Regions from separate parts of the Cellulomonas sp. Marseille-Q8402 genome, predicted to be linked through region 1. Evidence: predicted binding sites of a transcription regulator. Region 1 holds the regulator's gene; the other holds the start of a gene.

Evidence for each region. Region 1 encodes Rex, which represses fermentation and respiration genes when NADH is low (regulators of the CRP and FNR family bind a similar motif). Its sites were predicted from a motif close to CTTGTGAANNNNTTCACAAG; they were not measured.
Region 2: the regulator Rex is predicted to act here: its motif matches at 2,629-2,648, upstream of adhE (bifunctional acetaldehyde-CoA/alcohol dehydrogenase).

Annotation. Positions count from the first base shown of each region.
Region 1 covers NZ_CBCPLX010000002.1:463,519-467,923, forward strand. Annotated here, with positions in the region: gene ACWPWW_RS13115 (DUF222 domain-containing protein) at 1-445, opposite strand, end outside; gene ACWPWW_RS13120 (N-acetyltransferase family protein) at 564-1,094, opposite strand; gene ACWPWW_RS13125 (HAD family hydrolase) at 1,091-1,927, opposite strand; gene ACWPWW_RS13130 (glutaredoxin family protein) at 1,962-2,255, shown strand; gene ACWPWW_RS13135 (redox-sensing transcriptional repressor Rex) at 2,271-2,936, shown strand; gene ACWPWW_RS13140 (YceI family protein) at 3,056-3,610, opposite strand; gene ACWPWW_RS13145 (MarR family winged helix-turn-helix transcriptional regulator) at 3,741-4,298, shown strand; gene ACWPWW_RS13150 (histidine phosphatase family protein) at 4,341-4,405, shown strand, end outside.
Region 2 covers NZ_CBCPLX010000002.1:1,090,736-1,095,140, forward strand. Annotated here, with positions in the region: gene adhE (bifunctional acetaldehyde-CoA/alcohol dehydrogenase) at 1-2,563, opposite strand, end outside; gene ACWPWW_RS15970 (glycoside hydrolase family 65 protein) at 2,914-4,405, opposite strand, start outside.

The DNA.
Region 1 (4,405 bases):
CTGCGCCGGTGTCCGCGAGCACGCCTGCGTAGCACTGCCCCTCGCGGACCAGCAGGTCGGCCTCGCGCGTGCTGCTCTGCAGCCGCATCGACAGCGTCGCCGCGGTCAGGTGCCGGGAGAGCACCGCCGTCCCGGGCGTGAGCCTCGCGCCGGCCGGCCGCGTGGTCGGGCGCATGTCCGGGTGCCGGTCCACCGACGCCGCGGCACGGGCCTTGAGCGCGTGGGCCCGCGACTCCAGGCGAGCCGCTGCGACCGCCACCTCCACCCGCTCGAACGCGGTCAGCCGCTCCAGGTCCAGGTGCTCCAGCACGGACAGCAGCGCCACCCCTGCCGGCAACGCCGCCAGCCACGCGGTGAACTCCGCCTCGCCCTGCGGCACGACCCCATCCGCCCCCGGGGCATCCGGTGGCGTCGTGGCGGCGCGTTCGCGCAGGTCAGCGGGCATACCGGCACTCTAGGAGCGGCACCGACACCCATCTGCCGCCGACGTCCGGACCTGGGGACCGCGTGCACCATCGAGTGCTGTGGAGGTTCTCGCGCGTCCTGATCCAGGGGGTCCGGCGTCAGACCGCCTGGTGCAGCACCAGGTCGTGATGCACCTGGTCCCCGACCTGGAACCGCCGCTCGCCGACCACGACGAACCCGGACCGCCGGTAGAACGCCTGCGCCCGGAGGTTCTCCCCGTTGACGCCGAGCCACACCCCGGCCGCGCCGCGCCCGCGGGCCGCGTCGAGGCTCGCGGTCATCAGCGCACCGGCGACGCCGCCGCCGTGCCGCCCGGGCAGGACGTAGCACTTGCTCAGCTCGACGGTCGGCCGGAGCGGGACGACCGCGGCGACGTCGGCGTCGTACGGCTCCCCGGCGACGAGCATCGTGTAGCCGACCAGCGTGCCGTCGTCGTCGGCGACCAGCAGGTCCCGGGCGTCGTCGGCCAGGTAGCCGGCGAAGTGCGCCGGGGTGAGGTGCGCCGCGATGAACGCGGCGTGGTCCTCGGGGGTCGACGACGGCGGGCACGCGAGCGGGAACGTGACGGCGGCGAGGGCGGCGAGCGGGTCGGCCTCGCCGGCGCGGGCAGCACGGACGGCGACGGTCACCGGCCGCCCCAGCGGGACCGGACGGCGCGGCGCACGGCCCGGAAGATCAGCCCGGCGACCCACGCCGACCCCGCGACGGTGGCGGCGTCCACGCCGCGGCGGGTGGCGTTGCGGCGGCCGCGGAACTCGCGCATCGGCCAGCCGACCTCGGCCGCGTGCTTGCGCAGCCGCCCGTCGGGGTTGATGGCGCAGGGGAAGCCGACCTCGGACAGGATCGGCACGTCGTTGGTGGAGTCGCCGTAGGCGAAGGACTGCGACAGGTCGAGCCCCTCGCGGTCGGCGATCGCGCGGACGGCGGAGGCCTTGGCCTTGCCGTGCAGCAGGTCGCCGACCAGGCGGCCGGTGTAGAAGCCGTCGGTGTGCTCGGCGATGGTCCCGAGCGCACCGGTGGCGCCGAGCCGGCGGGCGATGATCTCGGCGATCTCGACGGGCGTGGCGGTGACGAGCCAGACCTCGTGCCCGGCGCGCAGGTGCTGGTCGAGCAGGCGCTGGGTGCCGGGGAAGATGCGCAGCGAGAGGACCTCGTCGTAGATGTCCTCGGCGATGGCGACGACCTCGGCGACGGACCGGCCCCGCATGATCTCGAGCGCGCGCTGGCGGACCTCGTCGATCTGCTGCCGGTTCTCGCCGAACGTCAGGTAGCGGATCTGGTGCACGGCGAACCGGACGATGTCGCCCCGCTGGAAGAAGCCGCGCCGGTACAGGCCGACGGCCAGGTGGAACGAGCTGGCACCGCGGATGATCGTGTTGTCCACGTCGAAGAAGGCGGCCACGCGGCCCGGCTGCACGGCCGTGCTGGCGCCGGGCAGGGTGGGCTCGGTGGGCTCGGGCACGCCGCCACTGTAGCCAGATGCCTAGGCTCGTGCCGTGCCGACCCCCACCGAGCCGTCCGTGACCCCCGCCGCCCGCGTCGTGCTGTTCGCCCGGCCGGGCTGCCACCTGTGCGACGCCGCCCGTGACGTGGTGCGGGACGTGGCGGCCGCCCACGGCGAGACCTGGGCGGAGGTGGACGTCGACGCCGGGGGCACGGCGCCGGACGGCCGCCCGCTGGCCGACGCGTACGGGGAGCTGCTGCCGGTGGTCGAGGTCGACGGCGTGCGCGTCGGCTACTGGCAGATCGACCCCGACCGGCTCGGCGACGCCCTGACCGGCGCGCGGTAGGCCTACCCTGTGGTCGTGCGAGCCCTGCCGCCGACGACCGTCGCCCGCCTCCCGGGATACCTGCGCTCCCTCGGCGGGCTCGCGTCCGAGGGGGTCACCACGACCTCCTCCGACCAGCTCGCCGAGCTCGTGGGTGCGTCCCCCGCCCAGCTGCGCAAGGACCTGTCGTACCTCGGTGCGGGCGGCCGGCGCGGCGTCGGCTACGAGGTGGACCACCTCCGCAAGCAGATCGCGCAGGCCCTCGGCATGGCCGAGGAGCGCCAGGTCGTCATCGTCGGCATCGGCAACCTGGGCCAGGCGCTCGCGAACTACTCCGGCTTCGCGGACCGCGGCTTCGTGCTGGTCGGCCTGTTCGACGCGGACCCGGACCTGGTGGGCACGACCGTCGGCGGGCACGTCGTGCAGCACGTCGACCACCTCGAGAAGGTCGTCGCGGAGGCCGAGGCCAGCATCGCGGTCGTCGCGACGCCGGCGTCCGCCGCGCAGGCCACCACGGACCGCCTCGTCGCGGCGGGCGTGACCGGGGTGCTGAACTTCGCGCCGCGCACCGTGCGGGTGCCGGAGGGCGTGGACGTGCGCGAGGTCGACCTGGGGTCGGAGCTGCAGATCCTCGGCTTCCACGCCCGCCAGCGCTCCACCCGCCCCGACGCGCTCCCCGAGCCGGTCCCCGCGGTCGACTGACCGCGCCGCCGACGCCGGCCCGACGCCGGGCCGGTGTCGGTACGACGAAGGGCCCGATCGCGGCAGGGGGTGCGCGATCGGGCCCTTCGGCTCGGTGGCCCGGTGACCCGGGCGCGAGATCAGGCCTGCTTGATGGCCGAGATCTCGAGGGAGATGACGACCTTGTCGGACACCAGGACGCCGCCGGCCTCGAGGGCCGCGTTCCAGGTGATGCCGAAGTCCTTGCGGGAGATCGTCACGGAGGCGGAGAAGCCGGCGCGCTGGTTGCCGAACGGGTCGGTGGCGGAGCCGCCGAACTCGGTGGCCAGGTCGACCGACTTGGTCACGCCGTTGATGGTGAGGTCGCCGGTGACGACGTAGTCCTCGCCGTCGGTGGCCACGGAGGTCGAGGCGAAGGTCCACTCGCCGAACTTCTCCAGGTCGAAGAAGTCGGCCGACTTGAGGTGGCCGTCGCGGCCCGCGTCGCCGGTGTTGATGGTCGACGGGTCGAGCGCGGCGGTGACGCCGGAGAGCGCGAGGTCCTCGGCGACGGTGATGGTGCCGGAGGTCACCGCGACGGTGCCGCGGACCTTGGAGATGCCTGCGTGGCGGACGGTGAAGGCCGCCTCGGTGTGCGAGGGGTCGATCGTCCAGGTGCCGGCGGTGAGGGCGGTGGGGAGCGTCGTGGTCGACATGAGGTGCCTCCTGCTAGATGGTTGAAGCATCAACTGCGGTTAGTTGAGATTTCTACTACAGTGGCGTCCGCTGCGCAAGGCCGTGGGACGATCAGCGCCCGACGTCACAGCGCGCGCGGAGGAGGACGGCATGGCGAGCACGACCGAGGCGGTGGGGACGACGTCGCAGCACCCGCGGAGCACTCGGACCGACGACGAGGTCCGCTGGCTGTCGGCGGACGAGCAGCGCGCGTGGCGGGCCTACCGCGACGGCACCGCCCGCCTGCTCGACGTCCTGGCGCACGACCTGGAGGAGTCCTCCGGCCTGTCCCTCGGCGAGTACGAGGTGCTGGTCCGGCTCTCCGAGGCGCCGCAGCGCACGCTGCGGATGTCGGAGCTGGCCGGTGAGCTCGCGCACTCCCGGAGCCGCCTGACGCACACCGTCCGCCGCATGGAGGCCGCCGGCCTCGTCGAGCGCGCCCCCTGCCTGGAGGACGCGCGTGGCGTGAACTGCCGGATGACGGAGCACGGCTGGCGGCGGCTGGTCGACGCCGCCCCCGCGCACGTCGAGTCGGTGCGCGCCCGCCTCGTGGACGTGCTGTCGCCTGCGCAGATGCAGGCGCTCGGCGACGCGATGGCGGCCGTCGGCGCGGCGCTCCAGGCCCGGTGCGACGCCGCGGCCGAGGCGGCGGAGGCCCCGGGCCGCTAGCGGTGGGCCCGACCACCCAGGTGGGTTTGCGAGACTGACCCCATGGTCGCCACCACCATCCACCTCATGCGGCACGGTGAGGTCCACAACCCCAGCGGCGTGCTCTA
Region 2 (4,405 bases), 630 kb from region 1:
GGGGGTTGGCGGGCGCGCACTGGTCCTCGTACGCACCCATGGCGACCTCGTCGAGCCGGGACAGGAAGTCCTGCTCGTCGACGCCCTGCGCCTGGAACGACGCCGGGATGCCGACCTTCGCCCGCAGCGCCTCGATGGCCAGCGCGTAGGACTCGACGCCCTGCTCCGGGGTCTCGGCCGGCAGGCCCAGCATCTGCGCGATCTGCTGGAACCGCTCGGGGGCGACGTAGTGCTCGTACTTGGGCCAGCTGGTGAGCTTGGTCGGGATCTGGCCGTTGTACCGGATGACGTGCGGCAGCAGCGTGGCGTTCGTCCGGCCGTGGACCAGGTGGAACGTCGAGCCGATGACGTGCGCCATGGCGTGCACGATGCCGAGGAACGCGTTGCCGAACGCCATGCCGGCGATGGTGCCGGCGTTGTGCATCTTCTCCCGGGCGTCCTTCGTGGCCGGGTCGGCGGGGTCGCCGTTCACGGACTGCGCCAGGTTGTCGAAGATCAGCCGGATGGCCTGCAGCGCCATGCCGTCGGTGAAGTCGTTCGCGTAGACGGCGACGAACGCCTCGGTGGCGTGGGTCAGGGCGTCGAACCCGGAGTCGGCGGCCAGCGAGCGCGGCATCTTCGAGGTCAGCACCGGGTCGATGATCGCGACGGTCGGCGTCAGGGCGTAGTCGGCCAGCGGGTACTTCTTGCCGGCGTCGGGGTCCGAGATGACCGCGAACGGCGTGACCTCCGCGCCGGTGCCCGAGGTGGTCGGGATGCAGACCAGCTTGGCCAGGTCGCCGAGCGTCGGGAACTTGAACGCGCGCTTGCGCACGTCGAAGAACTTCTGCTTGAGGTCGGAGAACACGATCTCGGGGTGCTCGTACAGCAGCCACATCACCTTGGCGGCGTCCATGGGCGACCCGCCGCCGAGCGCGATGATCGTGTCCGGGCGGAAGTGCCGCATCTGCGCCGCGCCGGCCTGCACGGTCTTCACCGAGGGCTCCGGCTCGACCTGGTCGATGATCTGCACCGACACCTTGTTCGGGCGGCGGTTCAGCACGTCCAGGACGCGGTCGACGAAGCCCAGGGTCGTCATGGTGGAGTCGGTGACGATGGTGACGCGCTCGACGTCGGCCATGTCGGACAGGTAGCGGATGGCGTTCGGCTCGAAGTACGTCTTGGCCGGGACCTTGAACCACTGCAAGTTGTTGTTCCTCCGGCCCACGCGCTTGATGTTGACGAGGTTGACCGCCGAGACGTTGTTCGACACCGAGTTGTGGCCGTAGGAGCCGCAGCCGAGGGTCAGCGACGGGATGAAGGCGTTGTAGATGTCGCCGATGCCGCCGAGCGACGAGGGCGCGTTGGCGATCACGCGGATGGCCTTGACCCGGGAGCCGAACTCCTCGGTGAGCGCCTCGTCCTGCGTGTGGATCGCGGCGGAGTGGCCCAGGCCGTCGAACTCCACCATCTGCTCGGCCAGCTGGATGCCCTGCTCGGTCGAGCCGGCGCGCAGGACGGCGAGGACGGGGCAGAGCTTCTCGCGGGTGAGCGGCTCGTGCGGGCCGACGCCGGAGACCTCCGCCAGGATGATCGAGGTGTCGGCGGGGACGGAGAACCCGGCCTGCTCGGCGATCCACTGCGGCGACTTGCCGACGACCGTCGGGTTCAGCTTGGCGTCGGCGCAGTTCTTGCCCTTGGCCTCGACGCCGAAGACGAACTTCTCCAGCAGGGCCTTCTCCTTCTTGCTCGCCCGGTAGGCGTGCAGGACGGCGAACTCGGCCAGCGCGGCGTCGTAGATCGCGTCGTCGAGGATGACGGCCTGCTCGGAGGCGCAGATCATGCCGTTGTCGAACGACTTGGACAGCACCACGTCGTTGACCGCGCGCTTGAGCTTGGCGGACTTCTCGATGTACGCCGGGACGTTGCCGGCGCCGACGCCGAGCGCGGGCTTGCCGCAGGAGTAGGCCGCACGGACCATCGCGTTGCCGCCGGTGGCGAGGATGGTGGACACGCCCGGGTGGTTCATCAGCAGGCCGGTGGCCTCCATCGAGGGGGTCTCGACCCACTGGATGCAGTGCTCCGGCGCGCCGGCGGCGACCGCGGCGTCGCGCACCACGCGGGCGGCGGCCACGGACGACCGCTGCGCGTTCGGGTGGAACGCGAAGATGATCGGGTTGCGGGTCTTGAGCGCGATGAGCGCCTTGAAGATCGCGGTGGAGGTCGGGTTGGTCACCGGGGTCATCGCGCAGATGACGCCGACCGGCTCGGCGATCTCGGTGATGCCGTTGATCTCGTCGCGGCTGATCACGCCGACCGTCTTGAGCGCCGCCATCGAGTTGGTGACGTGCTCGCAGGCGAAGATGTTCTTGACGGCCTTGTCCTCGAAGACGCCGCGGCCGGTCTCCTCGACGGCCAGCTCGGCGAGCTTGCCGTGCTGGTCGAGGGCGGCGACCGCGGCCTTCTTGACCAGGCGGTCGACGTCCTCCTGCGTGAAGCGGGCGTACTCGGCCAGCGCCTTGGTCGCGCCGGCGACCAGCTGGTCGATGGCGGACGCGGTGTCGGTGCTCGTCGTGGTGCTCACGGGGCTCTCCCGAGGGTGGTCGGATGGGGTGTGGAGGGCTCCGTCGACCTCGCACGACCGACGCTATCGAGAAACTTTTCACAAAGTCTGGGACCGGAGTCCCGTGGACCTAGGTCCCGCGCGCCGGCCGCCGCTCCGGGGTCGCCGGCCCGTGCGACCCGCGGGCGCACCGGGCACCCCGACCGAGGTGCCGGACCGGGAGCCCGACCGGCCCGAGGACCCCGACGGCCCCGAGGACCGCGGGCCGACCGTGCGGCGGTACGTCGTCTCCGTCCCGTCCTGAGCACGACGCAGGCCCCCGCCCCGGGTGGACCGGTGGGGCGAGGGCCTGCGTCAGGACGCGCGCGGCGTCAGTCGTGCGAGAGCGGCGGGGGCGTCAGCACCGTGGGGTGGTCCGGGACGCTCGCGGTCATCAGCGTGCCGTCGGCGCGCCGCGTGCCCTCGATGTCGCGCACCGTCGGGGTGCCGATCAGCCGGGGTGCCGGGGCCAGCGCCACGACCACCGGGTCGCCCGCGGTGACCTTGACGGGCTCGCCGCGCACGACCAGGTCGGCGGCGTCCCCGTCCTCGACGGTCAGGCGCAGCTCGGTGTGCCGGACGTCGACCCGGACCCGGGTGCCGCGCAGCGTGAGCCGGAACGTCAGCCCGTCCCACACCTCGGGGAGCCGCGGGTCGAGCGACACGACGCCCTCGTGGTCCCGCATGCCACCGAACCCGCAGGCCAGCGCGCTCCACACGCCGCCGGCCGACGCGACGTGCACGCCGTCCGCGGTGTTGTGGTGCAGGTCGGCCAGGTCCACGTACAGCGCGGACGTGAAGTAGCGCAGCGCGAGCTCCTGGTACCCGACCTCGGACGCCACGATCGACTGCACGACGCCGGACAGCGTCGAGTCGCCCGTGGTCAGCGGGTCGTAGTAGTCGAAGTCCGCCAGCTTCTCCTCGAGGGTGAACTGGTCGCCCTGCAGGAACAGCGCCAGCACGACGTCCGCCTGCTTGAGCACCTGGAACCGGTAGATCACCAGCGGGTGGTAGTAGAGGAGCAGCGGGCGCTTGGACGGGTCGGTGTTGGCCAGGTCCCACAGCTCCTTCTCGAGGAACTGCGCGTCCTGCGGGTGGATCCCCAGGCGCTCGTCGTAGGGGATGTGCATCCGCTCGGCGGCGTGCGCCCACTCGTCGAGCTCGGCCTGGGACAGCTGCAGCCGCGCCACCATGGCGGCGTGGTCGGCGGGGCGCTCGTGCGCGAGCCGGTCGACCGCCTCGACGGCGCCGCGCAGGTTGGCGCGCGCCATGACGTTGGTGAACAGGTTGTCGTTCACGACCGTCGTGTACTCGTCGGGGCCGGTGACGCCGTGGATGTGGAACGAGGAGTCGCCGTTGCTGCCGCGCCAGAAGCCCAGGTCGGCCCACATGCGGGCGGTCTCGACCAGGATGTCGATCGCCTCGCGCGCGAGGAACCCGTCGTCGCCGGTGGCGGCCACGTACTGGCGCACGGCGTGCGCGATGTCGGCGTCGATGTGGTACTGCGCGGTGCCGGCCGCGTAGTAGGCGGACGCCTCCTCGCCGTTGATCGTGCGCCACGGGAACAGGGCGCCGTTCTGGTTGAGCTCGGCGGCCCGGCGACGGGCGGCGTCGAGCATCGTGTACCGGAACCGCAGCGCGTTCCGGGCCACCCGCGGGGAGGTGTACGTGAGGAACGGCAGGACGTAGATCTCGGTGTCCCAGAAGTAGTGGCCGCTGTACCCGGAGCCGGTCAGGCCCTTGGCCGCGATGCCGTTGCCCTCGGCGCGCGCCGTCGCCTGCGCGATCTGGAACAGGTTCCACCGGATGGCCTGCTGCAGGTCC